Regions from separate parts of the Anaerotruncus sp. AF02-27 genome, predicted to be linked through region 2. Evidence: a T-box and tRNA genes for the amino acid it is inferred to sense, from the RefSeq annotation. Region 2 holds a T-box; the other holds one or more tRNA genes.
The links. The T-box of region 2 lies ahead of pheS (phenylalanine--tRNA ligase subunit alpha). A T-box ahead of a tRNA ligase gene usually reads a tRNA of that ligase, here a tRNA-Phe.
Positions count from the first base shown of each region.

Region 1: it has a tRNA-Phe gene. The T-box ahead of pheS (phenylalanine--tRNA ligase subunit alpha) is inferred to sense a tRNA for this amino acid. The anticodon was not compared.

Region 1 is NZ_QSBX01000045.1:937-11,965, reverse strand. Features, by position in the region: gene iorA (indolepyruvate ferredoxin oxidoreductase subunit alpha) at 1-1,482, shown strand, start outside; gene DWV16_RS18090 (indolepyruvate oxidoreductase subunit beta) at 1,482-2,072, shown strand; gene DWV16_RS18085 (phenylacetate--CoA ligase family protein) at 2,688-3,920, shown strand; gene DWV16_RS18080 (DUF1294 domain-containing protein) at 4,052-4,324, shown strand; gene DWV16_RS18075 (6-phosphofructokinase) at 4,344-5,417, shown strand; tRNA gene DWV16_RS18070 (tRNA-Val) at 5,559-5,634, shown strand; tRNA gene DWV16_RS18065 (tRNA-Asp) at 5,654-5,730, shown strand; tRNA gene DWV16_RS18060 (tRNA-Phe) at 5,885-5,960, shown strand; tRNA gene DWV16_RS18055 (tRNA-Gly) at 5,964-6,039, shown strand; tRNA gene DWV16_RS18050 (tRNA-Cys) at 6,103-6,177, shown strand; gene DWV16_RS18045 (hypothetical protein) at 6,290-7,174, shown strand; gene DWV16_RS18040 (8-oxo-dGTP diphosphatase) at 7,184-7,648, opposite strand; gene DWV16_RS18035 (hypothetical protein) at 7,758-8,378, opposite strand; gene DWV16_RS18030 (CotH kinase family protein) at 8,407-10,245, opposite strand; gene DWV16_RS18025 (DUF4956 domain-containing protein) at 10,256-10,927, opposite strand; gene DWV16_RS18020 (polyphosphate polymerase domain-containing protein) at 10,960-11,029, opposite strand, start outside.
Region 2 is NZ_QSBX01000017.1:4,525-22,424, forward strand. Features, by position in the region: gene DWV16_RS12650 (EamA family transporter) at 1-259, opposite strand, end outside; gene prfB (peptide chain release factor 2) at 288-1,421, opposite strand; gene DWV16_RS12660 (RING finger protein) at 1,644-2,675, shown strand; gene galU (UTP--glucose-1-phosphate uridylyltransferase GalU) at 2,709-3,578, shown strand; T-box leader at 3,679-3,917, shown strand; gene pheS (phenylalanine--tRNA ligase subunit alpha) at 3,970-4,989, shown strand; gene pheT (phenylalanine--tRNA ligase subunit beta) at 5,035-7,416, shown strand; gene DWV16_RS12680 (zinc-binding alcohol dehydrogenase family protein) at 7,536-8,555, opposite strand; gene uxuA (mannonate dehydratase) at 8,573-9,649, opposite strand; gene DWV16_RS12690 (GntR family transcriptional regulator) at 9,756-10,538, opposite strand; gene DWV16_RS12695 (GntR family transcriptional regulator) at 10,866-11,567, shown strand; gene DWV16_RS12700 (DUF1667 domain-containing protein) at 11,622-11,984, opposite strand; gene DWV16_RS12705 (NAD(P)/FAD-dependent oxidoreductase) at 11,978-13,216, opposite strand; gene DWV16_RS12710 (NAD(P)/FAD-dependent oxidoreductase) at 13,213-14,664, opposite strand; gene DWV16_RS12715 (FadR/GntR family transcriptional regulator) at 14,855-15,523, opposite strand; gene DWV16_RS12720 (IreB family regulatory phosphoprotein) at 15,732-15,977, shown strand; gene ymfI (elongation factor P 5-aminopentanone reductase) at 16,031-16,765, shown strand; gene DWV16_RS12730 (helix-turn-helix transcriptional regulator) at 16,942-17,184, shown strand; gene DWV16_RS12735 (hypothetical protein) at 17,241-17,540, opposite strand; gene DWV16_RS12740 (endonuclease MutS2) at 17,628-17,900, opposite strand, start outside.

The sequences.
Region 1 (11,029 bases), on a different contig from region 2:
GCGGACGACCCGGGACCGATCTCGTCGCAGACCGAACAGGATACCCGCCACTTCGCGCAGTTTTCAAAGCTGCCTGTGTTCGACCCGGCCTCGCCGGAAGAAGCCTACCTGATGATTGCAGACGCGTTCGAGCTTTCCGAGCGGCTGGGCACACCGGTGCTGTTCCGCCCAACTACCCGCGTCTGTCATGGCTGTGCCGCGGTCGAAGTGGAGGAACAGCGCCGCGGTGTGAATCCGGAAGGCTTTGTAAAGGACCCGCGCTGGGTGATCTTCCCGCGGCTTGCGTTCGAGAACCATAAAAAGATTGAGGCGCGCAACGCCGCGCTCTGCGATGAATTTTCCGACTACCGCTACAACACGGTCACGGGGAGCGGTCGGAAAGGGGTGGCCGCGGGCGGCGTGAGCTACAGCTATACCCGTGAGGCCGCAAAGCTTCTCGGAATTGACCCGAAGCTTTTGCGGGTGGCCACCCCATATCCGTTCCCGGAACGGCTGGCGCTCGAATTCCTGTCGGGGCTTGACGAGGTGCTGGTGCTGGAGGAGCTTGATCCGGTCATCGAACGGGAACTGATCTATCTATGCGGCAAGCACCATCTCAATGTGAAAATCCGCGGCAAGCTGACCGGCGATGCGCCGAATGCGGGCGAGCTTTCCACAGAACTGGCAAAAATTTCGCTTGCTGCTTATCTTGGAATCCCACTTCCGGCGCAGCAGCCGCGCAAAACGCCTCCGCTGCCAGTGCGCCCGCCGGTGCTCTGCGCGGGCTGTCCGCACCGGGCTTCGTTCTATGCGGTCAAGCAGGCGATGAAGGGCAGGAAAGCAGTATTCTCCGGCGATATCGGCTGCTATACGCTTGGAAACGCCATGCCGCTCGATATGGTGGACACCTGCCTGTGCATGGGCGCGGACGTGACCATCGCCCAGGGACTGCACCGCGCCGAACCGGATACGGTCAATTTTGCTTTTATCGGGGATTCGACCTTCTTTGCCTCTGGAATCACCGGCGTTATCAACGCTGTGTATAATGAAACAAATATCGTCCTGATTGTACTTGACAATTCGACCACCGCGATGACCGGACATCAGCCGCACCCGGGCACCGGGCGCACAATGATGGGCAACGTGGTGGAAAAGGTGAGCATCGCGAAGGTGCTCGGGACAATCGGCGTGAAGTCTGTCACACGGGTGAACCCGCTCGATCTCGACGCGGCGGTGAAGGCCGTAAGGGAAGCAGCCGCAGTGGATGGGGTGTCGGCAGTCATCTTTGAATCGCCCTGTATCGCGGTGACAAAGCCTCTGACTTTACATACGGTGGACGCAGGCCGCTGCATCGGGTGCAAAAAATGTATCCGGGAGCTCGGCTGCCCGGCAATCTCAATGGAGAACGGCAAAGCGGTGATTGAGCCGTCGATGTGCTACGGCTGTACCATTTGCGCGCAGGTCTGCCCGGCCGGCGCGATCGCTGTGGGAGGTGCAAGATGATGGAGCTGAATGTATTGCTTGCCGGCGTGGGCGGACAGGGGACGGTGCTCGCCTCCCGCCTGATTGCCCAGGCCGCGATGGACAAAGGCTTTTTTGCACGCACCGCCGAGACGATCGGCATGGCGCAGCGCGGCGGTTGTGTCGTGAGCCATGTGCGCGTCGGGGAGGAAGTATATTCCCCGCTCATCCCGCTCGGCACGGCGGACCTGCTCATCGGGTTTGAACCGGGCGAAGCGGTGCGCTGTCTGCCGTATCTAAAAAATGGCGGCACGGTCATCGCCGCGCAAAAGGCGATCATGCCGGTGACAGCGTCGCTCGGCGGCGCGGCATACGACGGGGCCGTAATGCTCGACTACCTCAGGGAAAATGTTCCGGACGTCATCCTGGTCGACGGGGAGGCGATCTGCGCCGCGTGCGGCTCGCCAAAGGTGCTGAACGTCGCGCTGCTCGGCGCGGCTGTCGCCTCCGGAAAGCTGGGTGTGACGATGGATGAGATGCAAAAGACGGTCGAGGCGCGCGTGCCCGCAAAATACCTGGAATTAAACCGTAAGGCGCTTTCGCTCGGCGCGCGGGCGGTGCCCGCAAAATGAACGGGAAATCCATGCCGCGCACCACGCTGCTTGCACCTTTGCGGCGCAGGGGGCATGAAACGTCGGATTCAGCCTTGAGCTGACTGCCTGTGGGGTGCGCTTGCGGAGCGGGACTTGACAAGGCATCTGCCGGGGTTTCGCAAGGGGATGGCTAGTCCCCTTGCGCGCATTCTTTTGGCGGTTTCTTGTGCGCACAAGAAACTGCCCCTGCGGAGCAACCCCGCGCCGACAGGCGCAAAAGCGGGACGCTCGCAGGGCGCAATCTGCATTTTACCTCTTGACAACCGGCAAAGTTGGTGCTTTAATAGAGAAAACAAAACCGTTGACGGAGAGATAAAACCGCAGGCGCACGCACAGAGAGCCGGGAATGCTGAGAGCCCGGACGGAACGCGGGGCGGACAAATGGACTCCCGAGGGCGCGATGAAAAGGTTCAAACCTGAGTATCCCGCGACGTTGGCCCACGTTACAGGGCGAGGAGCGTGTTGGCGTTCTGATGAGGTGGATGTCTCTGACATCAATCAAGGTGGTACCGCAGGTTTTACACCTGTCCTTGCAAAAGGACAGGTGTTTTTGTTTTTATCCAGCAGTTTTTAATATGACAGGAGTTGTTTGTTATGAAGATGAAGCAGCAGCAGTTCGACCTGATCAAGGCGCAGCTCAAAAAGCTGACCGGCCAGGAGGGCTTTTATAAAAACAAGCTGGAGGGGGTCGATATCGACGCCATCCAGTCGCAGGAAGATTTTGAGAAGCTCCCGTTTACCTGGAAGGGCGACCTGCGCGAAGCGTATCCGCTCGGATTGCAGGCGGTCCCGGATGAGGAGATCGTGCGCATCCATTCCTCTTCCGGCACGACGGGAACCCCGGTCATTATCCCATATACCCGGAAGGATGTCGAAGACTGGGCAATCATGTTTAAGCGCTGCTATGAGACGGCTGGCGTGACCCGTCTCGACCGCATCCAGATCACGCCGGGATATGGACTCTGGACGGCGGGAATCGGTTTTCAGGCGGGCGCGGAGCTTCTGGGCGCGATGGTCGTGCCGATGGGACCGGGCAATACCGACAAGCAGCTGCGGATGATGGTGGACTTAAAGTCCACGGTTCTGACCGCGACCTCCTCCTATGCGCTGCTGCTGGCTGAGGAGATTGCCCGGCGCGGGATTGCGGATCAGATTCATCTGAAGAAGGGGATCATCGGGTCCGAGCGCTGGGGCGAAAAGATGCGCAAACGGATTGCGTCCGAGCTGGGCGTGCAGCTCTACGACATCTACGGCCTGACCGAGGTCTATGGCCCGGGCATCGGCATGAGCTGCGATTACGAATGCGGGATGCACTACTGGGACGATTACCTTTATTTTGAGATCATCGACCCCAAGACCGGCGAAGTCGTTCCAGATGGACAGGTTGGCGAACTGGTCATCACCACCCTCAAAAAGGAGGGCGCGCCGCTCATCCGTTACCGCACCCACGACCTCACCCGCTTCCTGCCGGGCGACTGCAAATGCGGACTTGACTATCCGCGCATCGATACGCTGGTCGGCCGCACCGACGATATGGTCAAGGTCAAAGGGGTCAATATCTTCCCCAGCCAGATCGACGAACTTCTGCGCGATATTCCGGGCGCGTCGAGCGAGTACCAGGTGATGATCGACCACTTGAACGGCAAGGACATCATGACCCTGTTTGTGGAAACCGAAACCGGCGTAGACCGCGCGTCGTTTGCAGACCTTTTGCGCGATACTTTTAAAGTGAAGATCGGCATCACAATTGTTCCGAAGCCGGTGGGCGTCGGTGATCTGCCGCGCAGCGAAAAGAAGTCCACCCGCATCTTCGACAACCGTTATTGAAAGACGTTTTTGAAATCCAGGGAAGCGGCCCCAGCTGGCCGCTTCCTTTTTGCGTCCATAAAAAAGGATAGTAATTGAAAAAACCTGGTGCTATAATGAATGCAGATAAAAAGACAAAGAAAGGGAACACTATGCAGACATATTTGTTTTATTATCTGGCAATCGTAAACGTGGCCGTCCTGATCTTAGTGGGGATCGATAAATGGAAAGCAAAACATCATGCCTGGCGGGTCGCGGAGAAAACCTTTTTTACCGCGGCGCTTTTGGGGGGTGGCCCTGGCGTATGGGCGGGGATGTATCTGTTCCGTCACAAGACGAAACACTGGTATTTCGTCTGGGGTATCCCGCTCATTACCGTGGCGGAATACGGGCTGCTTTTCTGGCTTTCCTGGAACAGGGCGTAATACAAGGAGGAATAACAAAGTGGCAATGAGAGTGGGTATTTTGACGGCGGGCGGGGACTGCCCCGGATTGAATGCAACGATCCGGGGCGTTGCCAAGGCGCTTTATCAGAAGCTGGACGATGTGGAGATTGTGGGGATCGTGGACGGTTTCAAGGGGCTGATCGAGGGCGAATATCATGAGATGAAGCAGTCGGATTTTTCCGGGATTTTGACGCAGGGCGGCACGATCCTGGGCACCGCACGCACGCCTTACAAGATGATGAAGGTTGTCGAAGATGATGTGGACAAGGTTGCCCGGATGAAGGGCAACTATAAAAAGATGAAGCTTGACTGCCTTCTGACGCTGGGCGGCAACGGCACACACAAGACGGCGAATCTTCTGCATCTGGAAGGGCTCAATGTGATCGGCTTGCCCAAAACAATCGACAACGACATCTGGGGCACCGATGTGACCTTCGGCTTCCATACAGCGGTCGATCTGGGCACCGAGGTGGTCGACCGGGTGCACACGACCGCGAGCAGCCACAAACGGGTGATGGTCATTGAGCTGATGGGCAACAAGGCGGGCTGGCTGACCCTTTATACCGGGATCGCGGGCGGCGCGGATGTGATCCTGATCCCGGAGATCCCCTATGACATCAACAAGGTCATCAAGGCGGTTGAGCGCCGCGCGGAGCGGGGACGCGGGTTCTCGATCCTGGCGGTAGCGGAAGGCGCGTTTGATGTGGAAGAGGCGAAACTGAAAAAGAAGGAACGGGCCGAACGCCGCGCGGCGGCGGGGGAGGTGACCGCCTCCAACCGGATTGCCCGCACCATCGAAGCACAAGCGGGTTTTGAGACCCGGATGGTGGTTCCGGGACATTTCATACGCGGCGGAGCGCCGAGCGCCTACGACCGGGTGCTGGCCTCCCAATTCGGCGTCTATGCGGCGGGGTTGGTGGCTGACGGAATTTTTGGCGTAACGGTTGCCGAACAGCACAATATGGTGATGCATAACCCTCTGGAGGAGGTAGCGGGCAAAACCAAACTGGTGCCGGTTGATAATCAAATGGTTGCCACCGCACGCAATTTGGGGATTTCTTTCGGAGACTGAGCTGAATATGGGGGATGGGGCTTGAACTCATCCCCCATATATGGAAAAATTGGGGCAGAATTTTACAAAAGATGCAAAACACTATTGACAAATATGCCCCCAGCATTTATAATAAATAACGCACTGTTCGGAAAGACGTACGGGAGCTTAGCTCAGCTGGGAGAGCACCTGCCTTACAAGCAGGGGGTCACAGGTTCGAGCCCTGTAGTTCCCACCAGCCGTTTCAGATGTTTTATGGCCCGGGAGTTCAGTTGGTTAGAACGCTAGCCTGTCACGCTAGAGGTCGTGGGTTCGAGCCCCATCCGGGTCGCCATTTTCTTTGCACCGCAGGTGCTTCCACTGTTTTCGACCCGAATGGGGCGAGGACAGGTCGGCTGCGAAAGCAGCAAAAACATGCCGGGGGCATGTTTTTAGACCGCGGGTAGAGCCTATTCCATCCGGGTCGCCATTTTCCCTTTTTGGGATGTGCCTTTGTAGCTCAGTTGGTAGAGCAGAGGACTGAAAATCCTCGTGTCGTTGGTTCGATTCCGACCGAAGGCACCATTCGCGGGTTTAGCTCATTTGGTAGAGCGCCACCTTGCCAAGGTGGAGGTAGCGAGTTCGAACCTCGTAACCCGCTCCAACAAAAAGAGGCGATTGTGTATCACAATGTCTCTTTTTCCATATACTATAGTATATGGAATCTGGCGCCATAGCCAAGCGGTAAGGCAGGAGTCTGCAAAACTCCCATTCCCCGGTCCGATTCCGGGTGGCGCCTCCACGAAACAGGACTCATTTTTGGATAAAAATGAGTCCTGTTTTTTATCGTGCATGAAAACCGTTTCAAACCGGCACTGATTGAACGAAAAAGAACTGGATGAGGAGGACCCGTCATGGGAAAAAGGTGGATCGCGGGATTTTTGGCGCTGCTGGCGGCGCTGGTTTCATTCGGCTGCAGCGTGAAAACCAGGCCTCCCGAAACCTATGTGCAGGTGCAAAGCGCAGCGAGCGGCTTGAAATCGGCGGACCTGGAAGTTTCACAGCCGGACAGCATCGATCCAGAGCCGCCAGGGGAGGCCGGCGCGGCGGCTCCCGACGGCATGACCGCCGATCTGCGCGGCATCACAGATCCTTTTGCACGCGCGTCCGCGGCGGCCTTTGCGTTTCTCAACAGCGGGCAGTTCCCGCTGATGCAGTATGAGCTCGGACTGGCGGATTACAATCTTGACGGTATGCCCGAACTGGTGGTGGAAAGTATGGGCAACTGGGGCGGCAGCCATACGGTGTTGGGCCTTTCCGGTGACTGCTCGGAAATTCTCGGCGGCTATGAAACGGCAAACGGCCCGAACGAATTCTTCCTGTTCACCGGGGCGGCCGGTGAAACGCTCCTTGGGATGGAAGGCGCCGGCGGGCACGGATTCGAAAATTACGAAATCCGCCTCAGCTTCCAATACGGCCAAGACGGTGAGTTTACAGTATGGGAGCAGCGCTGGACCGAATGCTTTTCCCAGGACCGGCAAACGTCCTCAACAGAGGTTGCTGTGCTTTGCAACGATGAAACGATGGATACCTTTGAAACGCGGGAAGCAGCCGAGACTTCCGAATATGGCTGGTATTTTGCCGGGGAGAGGCTCACGGAATCCGCGCCGTTTGTGCTGGAAGGCGAGCTGGCCTCCACAGAGCCGGATGAAAGCCTGTGGGACAAGGTCTCAAAGGAGGAAATTGACGTGCGTATCGAGGCGCTCGAGGCGGCATACCAGGCGAAAATGCAGGGGTGAGCGCGCTGTTCAGATGGGCTTTCCATTGAGCGTGGCGGAAAGCAGCCGATCCCCTTCATAGACGAGCTTTAAAGAAAAGAACGGCCCTGGCCCGGAGATGAGCCGCAGGAAGATTTTGTCGCCTTCCCAAAGAGGGAGCTCGGCCAGCCTTTCCTTTGCAATCCAGGCGAGCTCCCCTTCGTCGCAGGTGATGAGCTCCCCTGTGAAGGCGCCGGACGTGAACAGGTGCATATATTCGGTTTCGTAGCGGTCGGAAACAAAGGTCACGATGCCGCGGTATTCCCACGCGGACAGGGTGAGGCCGGTTTCCTCCTTCACCTCGCGCAGGACGCAATCCTCGGGGCTTTCCCCATCCTCAAATTTCCCGCCGATGCCGATCCATTTATCGTGGTTCTCATCGTTTTCTTTCTTCACGCGGTGCAGCATCAGGTATTGGCCGTCCCGTTCGATATAACACAAGGTGGAATTTTTCATATCGGCGCCTCCATAAAAGGTTCTGACCCTATTGTAGGGCCGCGGCGGCGCGCGGTCAAGTAAAAAAAGGAGCTTCCCACGGATCGGGAAGCTCCTTTTGTCTGTTTTATTATTTTGTGCCGCGGGCGTCCTTGAGCGTTTCCACCGGGTAGTTGCTGACCGATGTGGTGCGGTCGTTGAGGGAAATCCGGCTGACTGCCGTAAACTGTGCGCCTTTGCGGATGGTCATCTCCCGCAGGTCTTTGGGATTGGCGGCGGAATAGACCTGCAGCGTTGCATCCTGCAGCGCGGTATAGGTGTTCTGAAACTCGATAACCGTGTCCTGCCCGGAATAATCCTTTGTGAGCTTCAAGCAGAAATTGCTGCCGGTGGCATTTTCGTTTTCGCGGTCGGTTGCGGAGATCTGCCGGACATAGTTTGCGCCGATGTTGATTTCACTCTTGCGGCGGAAAAGCGAAGTGTCTGAAAGCGGGGTGCTGTCCGCCACGCGGTAGCAGTCCCCTCCGTCATCGGTGATCCGTTCGGTCACGGTGCAATAGACCGAATCGCTGCGGATCGAATAGTTCCCGCTGCCTCCGTCAGAAAGCGGCTGGTAGTAATAGATCTTTGTGAGCGCGCAAGCTTCGCTTTCACCGGACAGGACCGGCGTGCCGTCCGCGGCAAAGGATACCGTCGGAATCAGGCAGGCGCACATCAGCGCGCAGGTGCATGAAACAAGCTTTTTCCACATGGGTGTTTTCCTCCAGTTTTCCAAAGGTTTAATTCAGCCGGCCCAGTTTCCTGCGCCGGAAGCATGAGACAAAACAGAGACCGATGAGCAGAATGCCCAGGCAGAGGCCTGCCTGTATGAGCGTTTCCCGGGAAAGGGCAGCTTCAGGCTGTCCGCGCGATGCTTCCGGATCGCCGGGAAAGCCTCCGCCGTCCGGCGGCCAGCCATTCTGCGGGCCTTCTTCCATCCGGCGGACACCGCCCTTATCTGCGAACGCCCGCGCATCCGCTGCGGAAAAGTCCGGCAGAACGCCGTTTTTACCGCTTTGCCCGCCCATGACGCCTTCCGGCATACTTTTGGGCGGCATGCCCGGAAACTCCAAGCCTGCCGCGCCGCCATCCGGCGGAGCTTGCCTGTCCGCGGTTTCATCGGGGGATGGCGGCTGCGCATCGGAAGGCTTTTTTGCTTCCCCGCGCCAGTCTGGATTCTGTGCGCCGCCCCTGCCGCCCATATTCATCTGGCCCATATCGGACAGCGTGATGGCCGAAGCGTCCACAAGACCGGAAGAATCCGCCTGCTGGCCTTCGGTGGTGGAGGGGATCGATCCGTCCAGCTGGCCCGATACGCTCTGCGCGCGCAAAAGGCCGTAAGCTTTGAGGGTGTCGGCCGCCTTTTGGTATTCCGTATAGGAGTAGAAAGCGGTTGCGTCGGTCTGCACATACGGGGCGATCAGCTTGTCAATCCGGCTGATTTGATCGGTGAACCGGCCGCCCAGGAAGTATTCGTTGGCGATCTTTTTCAGATGCTGGTGATAAAGTCCCCGGTATTCCTCCACCTCGAGCAATTTGGCCAGGATCGGGGATTTCTCCGCCGAAGTGCCGGAATAAGGGGTGTCGATGGGAAAATTGACCGCGTCCGATGCCGAATGGATCTGGTGCGCGCCGAACGAGAGATTGTAGTCCCACGGAAGCATCGAAAGCCGCCCATCCTGCTCATAGAGGTAATAGTTATGCTTGAGGTTGCTCAGGTAGCTGTCCAGATTGACCAGGAAGACGTTCGCGGCAAAATACCGAAGCACTTCATCAACATCAATATACTGCGCCAAATCTTCGCCTTTGTCAAGATGTTCGAGTGCTTCGATCACGCGAATCTCATCTTCTTCACGCGTTTTAAAAACGGCGTTTTTGAAGATTGCGGAATAACTGTTGGGGTCATTGTCGGTGTAGACAAGGTCATTTCCGCTTCCGCCGAGTCCGCTGCCCCCGCCTTCGCTCTCCGGCTTGTAGAGCGCGCCGTAATCGCTTCCAAAACTGCGCTCGGCAAATTCCTCCTCCAGAGGTTCGAGCGCCAGATACAGGCCGAAGGGCTCGCCGTTGAGGGTGATCTCAGCGTAGGTGAAGCAAGGGGAAGGCACCCCAATCCAGCCGAGCAGATCGTAGGAGAGAAATTCCTTCATATAGGTTGCGTCTGCGTAAAGATTGTTGAGCACCAGTTTGGAAAGCCCCTGGCAGGTCTGGCCATCAACATACTCGTCAAATTTGATCTTGAAGCTGTACCGGTCGGAATCCATGTTTGAAACACCGGTGAGGCTTGTGTTGCCTTTGGGACGGATCGCCGCGGAAGTATAAAGCGTGCCGTTCACGGTTACATCGCAGGCCGTATATTCTTCCGCGCGGGCGTTTTCGAGCATCGCCTCCCATTCGTTTGGGTCCATCCGGATATCCATCGTCAGGATATCCTGCCCGAAAAGTTTTTCCACATAGGCGGGTTGGCCGGTGGAAAGCCGCTCTGTCATCTCCCGCGGCGCAAAAAACATCAGCAGCACCAGCAGAACCGCCAGCGCCGTCACAGCCGCGGACAGGACCCAGAACCGTTTTTCGGTCATCATTGCGTCACCATCAGGACATGTACTCGCCATTGTAACTGACGAGTACGGCGCTGGTCACATTGGGCAGAGCGCTCAGCTCATTGACAAAATGGGTGGCCATCTGGCGAAGACGCACTTCCACAGTCAGTTCGATGCCGCCTGCCGAAACGGTTTTCGATTTGAGCAGGGACTTTTTCACCGCTTCATTGATAAAACGATTGACTTCGGCTTCCGCTTCATCATTTTCGCAGCTGACCACCAGAATATAGGGGTTATCAGAACTTTTTTTATTGACAAAGAGCACGAGGATAAGCCCGATGAAGAGCGAGCCGAGCACCGCGAGCGGCAGAAGCCCCGCGCCGGTGACAATACCCGCGGAAATCGACCAGAAAAGGAAGGCGATATCCATAGGTTCCTTGATGGCCGTGCGGAAACGCACGATCGACAGCGCACCGACCATACCGAGTGAAAGGATGACGTTTGAGGTGACCGCAAGGATGATGAGGGTGGTGATGAGGGTCATGGCCATCAGCGAGACGCCGAACGAGGCGGAATACATCACGCCGTTGAAGGTCTTTCGGTAGACCGCGAAGATAAAAAGCCCGAGCGCGAAGGCAAGCAGCAAGGCCAATGACATGTCGAGGATCGAAAAAGAGGAGGTTTTTTCAAGAAAACTGGATTTAAAAATATCGTTGAAGGTCATGGAAATCGACCCCTTTCTATTTTTTTACAGGCTCAAAGGTAACCGCCGGCGGCGCGGCAGGCGGCGTACTTGGAGAAAGCGGAGGATTGACGGCTGCGTTCC
Region 2 (17,900 bases):
GCAGCGCTCTGTAGTAGCAGAGCCAGGAAAGCCCGGTCGCAAGCCCGGAAAGCACCAGGAACAGCATACTTTTCTGGGAAATATCCTTGATGCCGCTCTGGCTTCCGGTCAGGAACACCATCCCCCACGCGAGCACCAGCACCACCACTGTCCGGATGGCGGTGGCCAGGTTTGAGTTTACATTTTCAATGCCGATCTTTGCCAGGATCGAGGTCAGCGCAGCAAACACCGCCGAGCCAACCGCATAGACCGCCCACATACCGCTTTCCCCCAATTTCGTCATCCAATCAGTCGTCCGCGCCGCCGCTGCCGAGCGTGCCGAGGCTCGCCGCCTTGAGGTAGGCGTTGATAAATCCATCGAGGTCGCCGTCCATCACCGCATTGATGTTGCCCATCTCAAAACCGGTGCGGTGGTCTTTGGCCAGGGTGTAAGGCATGAACACATAAGAACGGATCTGCGAGCCCCACGCAATCTGCATCTGCTCGCCCTTGATCTCGTTGATGTTTTCGAGGTGCTCGCGCTCCTTGATTTCCACCAGCTTCGCGGTCAGCATCTTCATACACATCTCGCGGTTCTGGAACTGGCTGCGCTCATTCTGGCAGGAGACCACGATGCCGGTCGGGATATGGATGAGGCGCACCGCCGAGGAGGTTTTATTGATGTGCTGGCCGCCCGCGCCGGACGAACGGAACACTTCCATCTTGATATCCTCAGGGTCAATTTCCACCGTCTTGTCATCCGGCAGCTCGGGGATGACCTCGAGCGACGCGAACGAGGTGTGCCGCCGGCCGGACGCATCGAATGGCGAGACGCGCACCAGCCGGTGCACGCCCGATTCGGAACGCAGGAAACCGTAAGCGTTGGTGCCTTCGATCAGGATCGACGCGCTCTTGATGCCAGCCTCATCCCCGTCGAGATAATCAAGAATTCGATATTTATAGCCATGGCGCTCGGACCATCGGGTATACATCCGGTAAAGCATCTGGGCCCAGTCCTGCGCCTCGGTGCCGCCCGCGCCCGCATGGAAGGTGAGGATTGCGTTGTTCGCATCGTATTCGCCGGTCAGCAGTGTCGAAAGCTTCTGGGTCTCCAGCTCCTGTTCAAATTTTTCCACATCCGCCAGCGCTTCCGGATAGACCGACTCGTCCTCCTCCTCATTAGCCAGCTCGATGAGGGTCAGCGTGTCGTCGTAAAGGCGGCCGAGCCCGTCGCAGCCCTCCAGCTTGGCGCGGACCTTGGCGGTCTCGAGCTGGTTCTGCTGGGATTTTTCCACGTCGTTCCAGAAGCCAGGGACAGTGGTCTTTTCCTCCAGCTCGGCCAGCTTGCGCCTGAGCCCTTCGTAACCGATCGCCTGCGCCAGGTCGGCAAGCTCGTCCTTATGCCCCTCCAGCCGCAGCCGCAGTTCTTCAAATTGTAACATTCCGTTGCACCATTCCTTGTTAAAATCTAGCAAAATTCATATACGCAAATATTATAGTATTTTCCCCGTAAAATGTAAAGAAAATCTTGTTCCCGCAGGCTTTCCCGGGCCCCAATACGAAATGTTCATAATTACGCCCTTGAAATTTCCAGTATCTTTCTGTATTATGAGATTTTAGAAGTATCGGCATTCGATTGGAATTCTATCTCAGGAGTTGATCTTTTGGCAAACTATACAGGTGTTCATTGCCCGGTGTGCAAGAAACGCTTCACGGATGATGACGATATCGTGGTGTGCCCAATCTGCGGCGCCCCCCATCACCGCGAATGCTATCGGCAGCTTGGCCACTGCGCCCTGGACGAACTGCATATCAAAGGACATACCTGGCAACCGGAAGGCGGCCGGCAGGAGGACCGGTCCGTCCAAGGCTCAAAAGACGGGGCCGCTTCCGGAGACAGCACGGCCTGCCCCGCCTGCGGGGCGCACAACCCAACGACCGGTCTTTTCTGCCAGATTTGCGGCGCGCCGCTCAAAGGCCCCGCCGTGCAGCCCCGGCAGGCCCCGCCGCCCTATGGGGCGAATGGGTTCGGCAGCGCGCAGACGCCCTTCCAGAACGCTTATACCCTGGCGTTTGGCGGACTTTCCCCGGAAGAGGAAATCGACGGCGTTACCGCGCGGGATGCGGCGCTGTTTATCGGGGAAAATTCCCAGTACTTTCTTCCGCGTTTTAAAAAAATGGCGGAAGGTTCGCCGGTCAGCTTCAATTTCTGCGCACTCATCTTCAATTTCCTCTATTTCTTCTACCGCAAGATGTATTTCTTCGGCGGCCTGCTTCTGGGCCTCGTCGTACTGACCCAGATTCCCACTTTCTTCGTCATGCCGGAATATACCGCTTTTATTTTAGCCAATATAGAAGATATCAGCATGGGTATCATGCCTGCGGAATTCATCCCGCAGACCAACCTGTGGGCCTGGGCGGTTCTCCCGTATATGCGCTATTTCACCTTCGGCATCTCGATTGCTTTTGCAGCGTTTGCCAATCGCTTCTATATGGGGTTCGTCCTGCGCAGCGTGAAAAATATCCGCGCCCGGTTTCTCGATCAGAACGGGCAGGTTGCGGATGACCGCGCCTATGTCGACGAACTGGCATACCGCGGGCGCACCAGCCGGGCGGCTGTCATCGCGGTGCTTGGCAGCGTCATTGCATGCTATTTTATGGTCTGCTTCCTCATCGCGGGCATTGTCGCCGTTTAAAAAGGAAGATTTGAAAATTACGGAGGGTTATTCGTGAAGGTACGCAAAGCAGTTATCCCCGCCGCTGGGCTCGGCACCCGGGTGCTTCCCGCATCCAAAGCTGTCCCGAAGGAGATGCTCCCCATTGTGGACAAGCCCGCGATTCAGTATATCGTCGAGGAAGCGGTCGCTTCCGGCATCGAGGACATCCTGATCATCACCAACCGCGGCAAGAGTCTCATTGAGGATCACTTTGATCATGCGCCGGAACTTGAGGAAAAACTGCTTTCTTCCGGCAAACAGGATCTTTACGATACGGTGGTCTCGCTCGCGCATCTGGCGAACATCCAATATGTCCGCCAAAAGGAAACCCGCGGGCTCGGCCACGCGGTCTGGTGTGCGAAATCCTTTGTCGGCAGCGAACCGTTTGCCGTCCTTTACGGCGACGACGTCATCATTTCGGAAAAGCCCGCGATCGGCCAGCTGATGGCCGTCAACGAGCAGTACGGCAAAAGCGTCGTCGGCATCAAGCCGGTGGCGGCCGAACTGCTTCCGAGCTATTGCACGCTTGACGTCAAGCAGGTTCAGGACCGCGTCTACCAGGTGTTCGACATGATCGAAAAGCCGCTCCCGTCTGAGATTCTTTCTAATTTTGCCATCCTCGGCCGCTGCGTGCTGACCCCGGACATCTTCGAACTGATCGAACAGACCCCCCCTTCCCGCAACGGCGAAATCCAGCTCACCGACGCGATGCGCGCTTTTGCAAAACGCGGCGACATGATGGGCGTCGAATACGAGGGCGTCCGCTACGACATAGGCAACAAGCTCGGCATCCTGCAGGCCATCGTCGAAGTGGGGCTTGCCCATCCTGAAATTGGGGACGGGTTCCGGGAATACCTGAAGAGCATTTCCAAGAGTCTCTAGTCTTTTTCGCCCGCAGTGCGGGAAGAAAACCGCCGCGTGCCGGAACATGCAAAAATACCCCTTGCATTTGAATGGGGAACATGTTATAGTAAAATCTAGTTATAACGCGACGACCGGGAGAGTAACAAAACCCGGAGCTGCTCCAGAGAGGTTTGTCACCGGCTGAAAGCAAACCGGAATGCTCCATTTTGTGAAGTTCACCCGTGAGCGGTGCTGCTGAAACAACAGTAGGCGGCGACGGCCCGCAGCCGTTATCCTGCGCAGAAGTGTCCGTTTTGCGATACAAGGCGGAAATTTGGGTGGTACCACGGATTGGCTTGAATGCTGTTCGTCCCTTTGCGGACGGACGGCTTTTTTTATTTTTTAAAACGATGTAAAGGATGATACAGCTATGTTAAACGCTCTGCAAAACATCAAAGAGCAGGCAGCAAAGGCTTTGGCCGATGTTTCCGACCCCAAGGCGCTCGATGAACTGCGCGTCAGGTATCTGGGGAAAAAAGGCGAGCTCACCGCGATCTTAAAGCAGATGGGATCCCTCTCCGCCGAGGAGCGCCCGAAGGTCGGCGCGTTTGCAAACGAAGTGCGCACTTCGATCGAAGCGCTGATCGATGAGAAAGCCGCGGCTCTGAAGGCCGCGATGCTTGAGAAAAAGCTCGAGGCGGAAAAGCTCGACGTGACCATGCCTGGAAAGGCCGCGCCGCTGGGCAAAGCGCACCCGCTTTCCAAGGTGCTCGACGAGATCAAGGAAATCTTCCTCGGCATGGGCTTCTCGATCGCGGAGGGCCCCGAGGTCGAGCTCGACTATTATAACTTTGAAGCGCTCAACATCCCGAAGGACCACCCCGCGCGGGACACGCAGGACACCTTCTACATCTCGGACAACGTCCTTTTGCGTTCCCAGACTTCCCCGGTGCAGGTGCGCACCATGGAAAAGCAAAAGCCCCCCATCCGCATCATCTCCCCCGGACGTGTCTATCGCTCGGACGCCGTCGATGCAACCCATTCCCCGCTGTTCCATCAGATTGAAGGGCTGGTTGTCGACAAGGGGATCACCATGGCCGACCTCAAAGGGACCCTTGAGATGTTTGTCAAGCGGCTGTACGGCGAGGAATCGGTCGTGCGTTTCCGTCCGCACCACTTCCCGTTCACCGAACCTTCTGCCGAGATGGACTTCCAGTGCTTCGCCTGTCACGGCGAAGGCTGCCGGCTCTGTAAGGGTGAAGGCTGGATCGAGATCCTCGGCTGCGGCATGGTACATCCGAAGGTGCTTTCAAACTGTGGGATCGATCCGGAGGAGTACAGCGGCTTCGCGTTCGGCATGGGACTCGAGCGGATCGTCATGCGCCGTTACAACATCGACGACCTGCGGCTCTTCTATGAAAACGACGTCCGGTTTCTGAGCCAGTTTTAAATCCGCGGGCAAGAACCATTTTGAAATTTACGGAGGCTTAACAATATGAATCTGTCAATGAGATGGCTTTATGATTATGTGGATGTCCGGGACGCCGCGCCGCGTGCTTTCGCGGAAGCGATGACCATGTCCGGCTCCAAGGTGGAAGGCTGGGAAACCGAGGGCAGCGAAATCCGCAACGTGGTGGTCGGCAAGGTGACTGAAATCGTCCGGCATCCGGATTCCGATCACATGTTCATCTGCCAGGTGGACGTCGGCGCTGGAGAACCTGTTCAGATCGTCACCGGTGCCCAGAACGTCAAACAGGGGGACTATGTCCCCACCGCGCTGCATGACTCGGACCTGCCCGGCGGCAAACACATCAAAAAGGGCAAACTGCGCGGCGTGGAAAGCAATGGCATGCTCTGCTCACTTTCCGAGCTCGGGCTCACTGCTCACGATTTTCCATATGCGATTGAGGACGGCATCTTCATTCTCGAGGAGCCGGATATGAAACCTGGACAGGACATCCAGAGCGCGATCGGGCTCAATGACACCTGCGTCGAGTTCGAGATCACCTCCAACCGTCCCGACTGCATGTCAGTCGCCGGTCTTGCGCGCGAGGCGGCCATCACCTTCGATAAGCCGCTCAACCTTCCTGCTCCGGTCGTGAAACACACGACCGACGATATCAGCCGCTATCTTTCGGTCAAGGTGGAAGCGCCCGACCTCTGCCCGCGCTATGTCGCCCGGATGGTCAAGAACATCAAAATCGAACCGTCCCCGCGCTGGCTGCGCGAGCGTCTGCGTGCCTGCGGCGTACGCCCGATCAACAATATCGTCGATATCACCAACTACGTCATGCTCGAATACGGCCAGCCGATGCACGCCTTCGACCACAAGTATGTCGAGGGCGGCGAGATCATCGTGCGGCGCGCAAAAGACGGCGAACAGATCATGACCCTGGATGGGGTGGAACGCACCCTCACCTCCGACATGCTCGCCATTGCCGACGCGAAGAAACCTTCCGCAGTCGCGGGCGTCATGGGCGGCGAAATGAGCGGCATCATGGACGACACCAATATGATCGTTTTCGAGTCGGCATGCTTCAATGGCGCGTCGGTTCGCACCACCGCCAAAAAGCTCGGTATGCGCACCGAAGCCTCCAGCCGCTTTGAAAAACAGCTCGACCCGGCTACCTGCATTCCGGCAGTCGAACGCGCCTGCGAGCTCTGCGAGCTGCTCGGCGCAGGCGAGGTGATCGGCGGCATGATCGACGTGGACAACTCGGATCACGAACCGCGCCGCATCCCGTTCGATCCCGCGTGGATCAACCGCTTCATCGGCATCGAAGTCGCGGAGGAAGAGATGCGCCGTATTTTGACGCGGCTCGGATGCAGATTCGAGGATGGCTGTGTGATCCCGCCCTCTTTCCGGCTCGATCTCGAACACAAAGCGGATATCTCCGAGGAGGTCGCGCGTTTTTACGGCTATGACAAGATCCCGTCCACCGCGATCCGTGGCGTGGCAAACGGAAAATATACCCCGGAACAGAAATTTGAGCGCGCAATCAACCGGATTCTACAGGCGCAGGGACTCTATGAAGTCTCCACCTATTCGTTCATCAGCCCCAAATATTACGACAAGATCCGCCTGCCCGCGCAGAGCGAATACCGCAACTGCGTGGTGATCCAGAATCCACTTGGCGAAGACACCAGCGTCATGCGCACCACCGTGGTGCCGTCGATGCTTGAGGTGCTCTCCCGCAACTACAACAACCGCAACAAGTCTGCCGCGCTCTACGAAATCGGTAACGTCTACCTCCCGAAAGATGGCCAGGATCTTCCAGAGGAACGCCCGTTCGTCACCATCGGCATGTACGGCGAGGAACATGACTTCTTCTCGCTCAAGGGTATCCTCGAAACGATGTTCAAGGCGCTGGGTATAAAAGGCGTGGAATATGAAGCCTGCAAGGACCATCCGTCTTACCATCCCGGACGCTGCGCGAAGGTCACGCTTGACGGCACACTGCTCGGTATGGTCGGGGAAGTGCATCCGGCGGTCTGTGAGAACTATCAGATCGGCACGCGCGCCTACATCGCCTGCCTCGACGAAATGCTCCTATTCGGGCATGTCGCTCCGGAGGAAGGTTACAGCCCGCTGCCAAAGTTCCCTGCTTCCACCCGCGATCTCGCGCTCATCTGCGATGACGAGACTCCGGTCGCCTCGCTCGAAAAGGCCATCCGTTCGGCGGTCGGCAATATCCTCGAGCATGTGGGCCTGTTCGACGTCTATCGAGGTGAACAGGTTGCCAAAGGCAAAAAGAGCGTCGCCTACAGCCTGACCCTGCGCGCTGCCGACCGCACCCTCACCGACGAGGAAGCCGACGCGGCCATCAAACGGGTGCTCAAGGCCCTGAAAAACCTGGGCGCGGAAATCCGAAGCTGATCACCGGAAAACGGGAGGGCCGTCCCCAAACCAAAAGTTTGGGAACGGCCCTTTTTTGCGCGCAAAAACAGGGCGGACAGCCGCATCTCTGCGGCCGTCCGCCCTGCCCGTTTCCCGGATCAGTTCATCCGGACGTTGACTTTCAGATAATCGCCGGGATTTTTTTCGATGTCGATGATCGTTTCAGGAGCTTCCTCGAGCGAAATCACCTTGGTGAGGATCCCGCGCGCGTCCACCTTGCCTGTATAGATCAGCTCCACTGCCTCCTCGAATTCGCCCGCGCTGGTGCGCGCACCGCGGACATCAAGCTCTTTGCGGGTGAAAAGGCCGGTGTCGATCTCGGTGGCGTCCTTCGGCCAGCCGGTCAGGATGACGCGGCCCGCGTTTGCCACAATATTGAAGGCATTGAGGATCGCGGGCTTTGCGCCGGACGCTTCCATCGCTACCTGCGCCATACGACCATTCGTGTATTCCTTGATCTTCTCTTCCAGATTCTCCTTGGCCAGGTTGACAGTGCAGCGCACCCCCAATTCCCGCGCCATCTGCAGGCGCTCCTCGACCAGGTCAATCAGGATCGGCTCCGCGCCGTAATGGAGCGCGCCCATCGCGGCCAGCAGCCCGATCGGTCCCGCGCCGGAGATGGCGATATGCTCGCCGGCTTTCAACTGCGCGCGGTGCAAGCCATGCAGCGCGATGGTCAGCGGTTCAGCCAGCGGGATCAGCTCCCACTCCATGTCATCCGGAACCTTCACAAGCATATCCGCCGGGTGGGTGAAATACTCCGCCATGCCGCCCTCGATATGCACGCCCAGTACACGCAGGCTGGTACAGCAGTTGGTGCGCCCGATAGAACAGGGATAGCACTCCCCGCAGTAGAGATATGGATCCACGATCACCTTGTCTCCCGGTTTGAGGCCCTTTTTGTTGTCCTGCGGGATCGAAAGGATCTCCCCCGCGATTTCATGGCCGATCACACGCGGATAACTCACCAGGCTGTTGGCGCCGCGGAACGCCCCGATATCCGAGCCGCAGATACCCGCCATATGCACCTTTAAAAGTGCCTCACCCTGTTTGGGTTCCGGTTTCGGGAGCTCAACCAGCTCCACCTTCCAAGGCTCCGGAATTTTAACTGCTTTCACAATGATTGCCTTCTTTCTTATTTGCCTTGTTTCTCAAGCGCTTCCCAGATTCCATTCAGGTAGGTGATGCCCAGCGCGCGGTCATAGAGGCCGTAACCCGGACGCGCTTTTTCATCCCAGATCATGCGACCGTGGTCAGGGCGGACATAGGTATCCGGGCAGGTGTCATAGATCGCCTTCATGATGGCGTACATGTCAAGCGAACCGTCGCTCGAAAGGTGCGACGCCTCACGGAATTTGTGATAGCCGAGATATTTGACGTTGCGCACATGCATGCAGCCGATGCGGTTTTTCTCACCGAAATGGCGGATGATCGCGGGGATATCATTTTCGGGGTTCGAGCCGAGCGAACCGGTGCACAGGCAGACGGTGTTGCAGGGGCTGTCGACCAGGGCCACGATCTTGTCATAGTCGTCCTGCGAATGCGCGATGCGCGGCAGGCCGAAAATCGGCCACGCGGGATCGTCCGGATGGCAGGCCATCTTGATGCCGACCTTCTCGCAGGTCGGGATGATCTTCTCAAGGAAGTATTTGTAGTTTTCGCGCAGTTTGTCCTCATCAACCGATTTATAGAGCTCAAGCACATGCTCCAGTTCCTTCAGACGCGCGGGCTCCCAGCCCGGCAGGGTGAATCCGTTCGAATTCTTCGCAGTGTTCTCGACAATTTCGAGCGGGGTCATGCCGAGCAGTTCCTGCTCATCGAAATAGAGCGAGTTCGAGCCATCCTCCGGAATTTCACGCGCCAGATCGGTGCGCAGCCAGTCGAGCACCGGCATAAAGTTGTAGACGATCACCTTGATCCCGCATTTGGCCAGGTTTTCGATGGTCTCGATGTAGTTGGCGATATACTTGTCGCGGGTCGGCAGGCCGAGCTTGATGTCCTCATGGACGTTGACGCTCTCGATGACCTCGACCTCGAGGCCGGCGTCATTGACGTGTTTGACATAGTCCCGGATCACGTCAAGCGGCCAGACCTCGCCCGCGGCATACTGGTCAAGCACGCCCATCAGGCCGGTGCAGCCCGGGATCTGTTTGATTTGCTTGAGGGTTACACTGTCGTTGCCTTCTCCATACCATCTGAATGTCATTTTCATTTTGCAAGCACCTCTGTTTTTTATATTTGTAGAGCTCCAGCCGAAGGCCGGTATGACCTTCTCAGTTGTCTGCGGCTCATTTTCGACGTTTTTATATCCCGAAAGTTCAGTCTTCCAGCGCGGCGTTATCATCGCTGTTGCGATAGATTGTGTAGAAGCTTTCCCGGCGTTTGCAAAAGGCGCGCGGCGGGAAGCTCTCCCAGTTTTCAAAATAATCCGGATGCTGCTCATGGATCGTTTCCAGATCCCAGGAAATCCGGGAAAGATGTTCATTGCTGCGCAGAAGCCCGGCTTCCACGTCTCTTGCCTGGATCGCGGCGATGATCCCGGTATGTTCGGCGACCGTCTGTTCCCAGCGAAACCGCGCCTGCAGTTTCAAAAGCCGCACCCGGTACTGGTCGGCCGAAATACTCTGCAGCGCTTCGTTTGCGAGAGACATGCCGGCAAGCGAAAACAGCAGCTCATGGAAAGCGTTATCCAGTTCGAAGACGTCGCAGGTCTGCTTTTGCTCAAAACTGAAGTTCTGCTGGATCAGGTTCGCCTGCAGCTGCATCAGGCCTTCCCGGCCGATGCCCTCGGTACAGAGGACGCGCATCGCCGCCTGTTCGAGCAGGTTGCGCATGCAGGTTGCCTCATAAACCCGTTTCATATCGATCCGCGACACATACGACCCGCGCTGCGGATAAATTTTGAGCAAGCCTTCGGTCATCAAACGCACTGACGCGCTTTGCAGCGGCGTGCGGCTGACCTGCAGCAGTTTGCCGATCTCTGTTGGGCCAAGGCATTCGCCCGGCAGGAGGTTCCCGGCCAGGATGTTCTTGCGCAGCACACGGTAGACATATTCCCCCGCCGGTTCGGACGGCAGGGATGGGTAGACTGTCAGATTCATCCCTGTTCCCCCATTGCTTCTAAAGAATCCTTCAACTAGCATGCTAGCATGAATGAGAAGTTTTCGCAATATGTATCATCGATTTTATAGATTTTTGTAAATTCTGTCAATTTTTTGCGGAGATATCCTGTCTATTTTTTCGATGTTTTTGCCTCGTATTCCACAGTCCCACACGGATATCCGGCCATTTTTCCAATGCTTCCACCGCTATTTACAATTTAGACACATTTTGAAAAAACTCGCGCCCTTCCCCCCGCCGGTTGACAGGCGGATTCCCGCCGGTTTATAATAAATCATTAAAACCAATCTGGGAGGGCCCTCATAATTATGCTGACGCTTCTCGAACGCCGCCCCCGGGAACCGGCGGGGGATTACGCTTTCCGGGTTCTGCATCACAATATCCTGCACCTGATCCTGAAACCCGGGCAGCCGATCAATGAATCGGCCCTTTCGCAGATTCTTGGCGTGAGCCGGACCCCTGTGCGGGAGGCGCTCTCCTATCTGTCGCGGCTGCGCCTGGTGGACGTACTCCCACAGCGCGGCAGCCGCGTCTCGCTCATCGATACCAGCCTGATCGATGAGGCCAAACGCGCGCGGTATATCCTCGAATCGGCCATGACCGAAACCGCGTGCGGGCTTGCCACGCAGAAAGACCTGCAGGAGCTGGAAAACAACCTCTACATGCAGAAATTCTATCTGGAGCAGGAAAACTATGAGCAGCTGATCGAGCTGGATAACGCTTTCCATGCCGCCATCTTCCGGATCGCCCGCTCCGGGCGCATCTATGAGGCGATGTCCCGCCTGCTCGGGCAGTACAACATCATGCGCTGTCTTTGCCTGCAAAGCCTGAGCGCTCCTCATGCGGTTGCGGAACACGAGCTGATCCTCGAAGCCTTCAAAAGCCGCAACGCCCAGGTCGCCGTGCGGGAGATCCAAAACCACGTGGCACGCTATAAGGCCGACGAGCAGCGGATTTTGGAGGACTGTCCGCAGTATTTTCTTCCCTGCGCCGAGGAGGACGGGCGCTGACCCCGAAATCACAGAAAATCCCCGGAACGGCAAAAATGCCGCTCCGGGGATTTTTTATCCAGCCGGTATATTTTTGGTGGCAATCACGTCGCGGCCAAGGCCCAGAACATTTCCAAGCACGACCGTTCCAGCCTTGACTGGTGCGGTAAGACGGGCCGCGCGAATTTCCGCCATCACGTCAAAAATCTTCCCCTTGGGGATTGGGCCGGACAGCCGCACGCTGCAAAGCGGCAGCGTCCCGCCTTCCACCAGCACCGATGTGGCGATGTTGCGTTGCGGGTCGGACAGTTCCTGTTCGATATACATCCGGCCACGCTCACAGCGCGCGCCTTTGATGGAACGAATTTTTCCGTCCACGATCTCCGCTTCAAGACCACACCCGTTTGGACAGATGATACAGGTATATTCCATCAGCATACGATACACACCTCCAGTTCCCCATCCTCCGAGAGCTGTTCCTTTTCCACCGGGATACGGATCATCTCGGCCGGGAGCGCATTGCGCATCCGGACGGTTTTCACCGTCCTGCCCGTCTGGATGAGTTGGATCTCACAGTCGCGCATCGGCTTTTTTACCCGCAGCGACAAGGTGAAATCCGATTTTCCACTGATCTTCTGCGGCACTGTATAGCCGATGTTTTCATCGGCCTTCACCGCGAGCGGACAGGCCGGAAGGCCGCCGTGCGTGAGATACCCGGCCACCGAATCGGCCAGCGATTCCGCCTCGAGCGAAACAAAATCCACGAGGTCGTGCACATGCAGGACGTTCCCCGCCGCGAAAATGCCATCCACGCCGGTCATCAGATGCTCATCGACCACTGCTCCCCGGGTGCGCGGATCCAGCGCAATACCCGCATCGAGCGAAAGCTCATTCTCCGGGATGAGTCCCACCGAAAGGATCAGGGTATCGCATTCATAATCCTGTTCCGTGCCGGGGATTGGCCGCAGGTTCTCGTCCACCTGCGAAACGGTTACGCCGGTCAGCCGCGCCCGGCCGTGGACATCGGTAACCGTACGGCTTAAATACAACGGAATGCCGTAATCATTGAGACATTGCTCGACATTGCGCGGCAGGCCGCTCGCATACGGCTGGATTTCAAAAACCCCCGCCACCTGCACGCCCTCCAGTGTGAGGCGGCGCGCCATGATCATGCCGATGTCGCCCGATCCCAAGATGACGGCCCGCCTGCCGATCATCCGGTTATAAAGATTGATATAACTCTGCGCAACGCCCGCGGTGAACACGCCCGCCGGGCGTTCTCCCGGGATCGCCAGCGCGCCGCGGGTGCGCTCCCGGCATCCCATCGCCAGAACCACTGCTTTCGCCTGCCAGCTTTGCAGCCCTTCCCGTGAAACGGCGGTCACCACCTTGTCCCGCGTGACCGAAAGCACCGTCGCGCCGGTGATGCAGCGAATTTCGAGCGTTTCGGCCTCATCAGTAAAGTGCTGCGCATATTCCGGGCCGGACAGGGAGGTTTTAAATCGGGTCAGCCCAAAGCCGTCATGGATACACTGACGCAGGATGCCGCCCGGCGTTTTCTCCCGTTCGAGCAGCAGGATGTCCCGCACCCCTTTTTTATGGAGCGCAACGGCCGCGGCAAGCCCCGCCGGACCCGCGCCGATGATGATGACGTCCTTCTTTTGCATCATGCTTCCCTCACCTTCCCCGTGAAGATTTCGGAACCGGTGCGCGCATAGAGCACCTCTTCGGGGCGTTTGCCCAGCTCCTCCTCCAGAATCTGCGCGATGCGCATCTGACAGTAGCCGCCCTGACAGCGGCCCATCATCGACCGGGTGCGGTATTTGACGCCTGCCATCGTGTCCGTGCCGAGCGGGTTGTGCACCGCCTGTAAAATCTCCGCCCGGGTGATCTTTTCGCAGCGGCAGATGATCTCTCCGTAATCCGGGTTCTCCGCGACCAGCGCAGCCTGTTCTTCCGGGGACTTTTCCGCGAACCGGACGATCCCCTTGCGGCGCGGGTTGAAGGCCGGATTTGGTTCCAGCCGTTCACGCGCGGCGATCAGCCCGATCGCGTGACGGGCGATCGGCAGCGCGGCGGTGAGGCCCGGCGACTCGATCCCGACAAGATTCACGGCATTCGGCGCAAGGTCGTCGCGCACTTCAATGGTGAAGTCGTGGATCACGCCGTCTTCTGTCACCCATTTGGGCAGGATGCCCGCGTATGTACGGATATAATCGGGCTTTCGGATACAGGGCCAGAGATCGGACGCACTCTTGGCGAGATAATCGATATTCTTTTGTGGCACGCCATAATAGGAAAAATCGTCAATGTATTCGGCGTCCGGCCCGACAATGACGTTCCCGTCGACTGTAGGCGTAACGTGAATCCCCATATAGGTGTTGCTTGGCACCGGATAGACCGGCATCGGCAAGAGCGGACCGGTGCGCTTGTCAAGCACGATGTAGGTGCCGCGCGAACCGAGGATGCGGTAGCCTTTGATCCCGAGCATGTCAGACACCTTCCCGCAGCCGAGCCCCGCCGCATTGACCACCCATCGGGCACGCAGCACGCCGCGGCTGGTCTGCACCGTCCAGGCGTTTTCTTCCCGTGCAAGACTATTTACTTCGTGATCGAAGAAGAATTTCGCGCCGTTCATGCAGGCGTTCTCCGCGAGCGCGACCGCATATTGGAACGGATCAAGGATACCGCTTGTCTCGGAAAGCATGGCAAACTCGCCAACAACCGCCGGAACCAGTTCGTGCAGCCGCTTTTTATCGATCATCGAAAGACCGGACGCACCGTTCACGCGCCCCGTTTCAATCGTCTGCAAAAGCCGTTCACGGTCCTCGGGCGTATTGCCCACCAATACCTTCCCGGTGCGTTTATACGGCACGTCGAGCTCCCTGGCCGCCGCGTCGAACTCCCGATTCCCCTCCACGCAGAGCCGCGCCTTGAGCGTCCCGGTATCATAAGCAAACCCGCCGTGCAATACGGCGGAATTGCGTCCGCTCGTTTCAAAGCAGACATCCCTGTTCTTTTCGAGCACGCCGATTTTGAGCTTGCAGCGGGTCAGCTCCCGCGCCACAGCGCTGCCAATCACGCCCGCACCGATGATTAACACATCAAATGATTCCATCCGACCGCCTCCAAATCATCCTATGATTTATAAGTTATATATAACACTTCATGTACCTTATGTCAAGTGGATTTTTTCTTTTTCGCTTATATAACAGGCTTTTTATAAATTGAGCGGCAAAACAGGAAAAGTGAAATCATCCTATGATTTTGCCCATTGGGAATGAAAAATTCCCAATGGGCAAAAAAGGCTATTTCGCATCGAGGAAGCGGTTCTGGTTGAAGAGCAGATGAAACTGCATCGCCTGCTGCGCGTCGCTGCCGCGCCGGTCCCGAATCGCTTCGAAAATTTTGCGGTGGGCGGCGACTGTCTGTTCAAACTCCCGTTCGGTCTGCGCGGCAAAAAAAGTCACACCCGCGCTGATAACCGGCAGAAGGTTCGACATGACCAGATTGTGGCTGCACCGCGCAATCTGCACATGGAACGCGCGGTCCGCGTCGGAAAAATCCGTTCTCGCCGCGATAAGCTCCTCGGTTTCGCCGCATCGCCGCTCGAGCTCGCCGATATCCTGCGCGGTGGCGTTCTGGGCAGCGAGCGCCGCGAGCTGCGGCTCGATGATGCAGCGCACCTGCAAAAGATCCGCCACCAGCCTGCGCCGGTCCTCAATCAGCGTGAAGCCCAACGGGTCGTCCGCGATCCCCATCTTCTCTGAAACAAAGGTTCCGGCGCCCTGCCGGATGTCCACGATGTTGCGCGAGGCGAGCATCCGCACCGCTTCGCGTACCGTATTGCGCCCGACACCCAACAGCGCCGATAGTTCGTATTCGTTCGGCAGTTTGTCGCCTGGCGCGCTGCCTTGTTCCCGGATGAGCCGCACCAGCTCATCCGCGGCCTTCTGCGCAAGCGTTTTTCCTTCCAAGTGTAATCCCTCCGTGTACCGGCTTCGCACCGTTTGACCAAACTATACCATCCCCGGAAATGCCTGTCAATCGCCGCGCGGCAGCGTTTCGCATATTCTTAACAGTTTCATCATACAATAACTCAGTGAAATTTACATGTCCATATTGCCATGCGGCGAATTTTGTTGTAAAATGGAAATATCAAATCGAACAGAAAGGGGTGATGTAATGCACGAGCCAACGATATCCTTTTCGATCCATGAGGATAAGGAAAAGCAGCTCAAGGAAATCCTCACCGCGGTTTACGACGCGCTGCGCCAAAAAGGATACAATCCCATCAACCAGATCGTGGGTTACATCCTTTCGGAGGACCCCACCTATATCACCACGCACAACAACGCACGCGCGCTTATCCGTAAAATCGACCGCGACGAGCTGTTGCAACTATTGGTGAAAAGCTACCTGAACGATTGAATCCCGGCTCCCGTCAAATGGCGGGAGCTTTTGTTTGTGAGGTGTTTTGTAAGATGGCGAAAACGGTGCTCATCACCGGGGCTTCCCGAGGCATCGGGCGCGAAACCGCTTTGCAGTTCGCGCGGGCAGGTTACCGGGTGGCCGCCAATTATCATGCCCGAAAGGATGCGGCAAAATCCCTGCTTTCGGAACTCGCGGCGCTCGGCTGCGACGCGGCTGTCTATCAGGCCGATGTGAGCGACCGGGCCGCAGTCGAGGCGATGGTGCAAAAAGCCACCGTGGATTTCGGGCACATCGATCTGCTGGTCAACAACGCCGGCATCGCCCAGCAGAAGCTCTTCACCGACCTCACCGCCAGCGAGTGGGAGCGGATGTTCGCGGTAAACGTGACCGGGATGTTTCACACCTGCCAGTGCGTCCTGCCGCAGATGATCCGACGCCACGAAGGCCGGATCGTGAACCTCTCCTCAATGTGGGGGATCGCGGGCGCCTCCTGCGAAGTGCACTATTCTGCGGCAAAATCAGCGGTCATCGGCTTCACCAAGGCATTGGCCAAGGAGGTAGGCCCCTCCGGGATCACGGTCAACTGCGTGGCGCCCGGCCTCATCGCCACGGAAATGAACGCACAGCTCGACGCAGCCGCGCTGGAGGCGCTGCGCGAGGAAACGCCGCTCGGGAAAGTCGGCACGCCTGCCGATGTGGCTTCGCTGATCTGTTATCTCTGCTCGGACGCGGCTGGTTTCCTCACCGGACAGGTCATCAGCCCCAATGGCGGGTTTGTCATCTGACGGCAAAGTAGCAAAAATACCAGAACATTTGGCAGGGATTGTGCATCCCTACAAAAATGTGTTTTATCATAAACGATCGATCGTATCTTGTGCTATACTGTTCTTAATAAATCGCCGGGCTTGCTCTCTGGCGGTTGAGATTGTATCAGGCAAAGATCTGAGGAGGAACTTTTACCATGTTTAGCAGAAAAACCTTTGGCGAACGGCTGCTGCTGTTGACGCAAAAGGAGGAGCTCACCCCGCGTGCGCTCGCAATGGCTCTGAATGTCAGTGAAAAGCACATCGAGGACCTCACCAATGGCAAAGCGACCGTATCCACCGAAGAACTTGAAAAATTCTCCGCGTACTTTCTTGTGACACAGGACTATCTGCTCGGACTGACCGACCGTCCGCAGATTGCAGAAGGGGCGGCTGACTGAGGAATCGGACGATAAAAAATGCCGGGAAGCACAAGGCTTCCCGGCATTTCTTCTTTTTATTTCTGGTCGAGCTGGCGTTCCAGCCAGATCGAAGCGATGTTGAGCGCGTCGTAGAGGTTGCTCTTCTCGGTTTTTTTGATCACGCGGTCACGCGGGCGCAGTTCGTCGTCAGTCGACCAGATCTGCACAGAAACCTTGCTGGGGAGCAGCTCCTCCCCGACCTTTTCTTCACCGAGGATCTGGAGCATTGCGACATATTTGTCGCCCATGTCCCCATAATAGATCGTCTTGTCACAGCGCACCAGCGGACGGCCCTTAAACTGGAGCGTGCCTGGTTTTGTAATCTTCTTTTCCAATATACATCTCTCCATCTATCTTAAATTTGTAAAATTATACGTTACCAAATATATCATAACACAAATTCCATAGGCTGTAAAGCGAACCTATTTGAGTTCCGCCACCGTCACGCCTGATTCGCCTTCCCCATAGACGCCCATACGGAACCGCTTGACGCTCCTGTGTTTTTTGAGGTGCTCCTGTACGGCCGCACGCAGGGCTCCGGTGCCTTTCCCGTGGATAATTGTGACGGTTGTCACGCCCGAAAGCACCGCGCCGTCGAGATACCGGTCAAGCTCCATCAAAGCCTCTCCAACGGTCATGCCGCGCAGGTCAACCTCCGTTTTGACCTCCCGCTTCGCCTTGGAGGTCACGCCGCG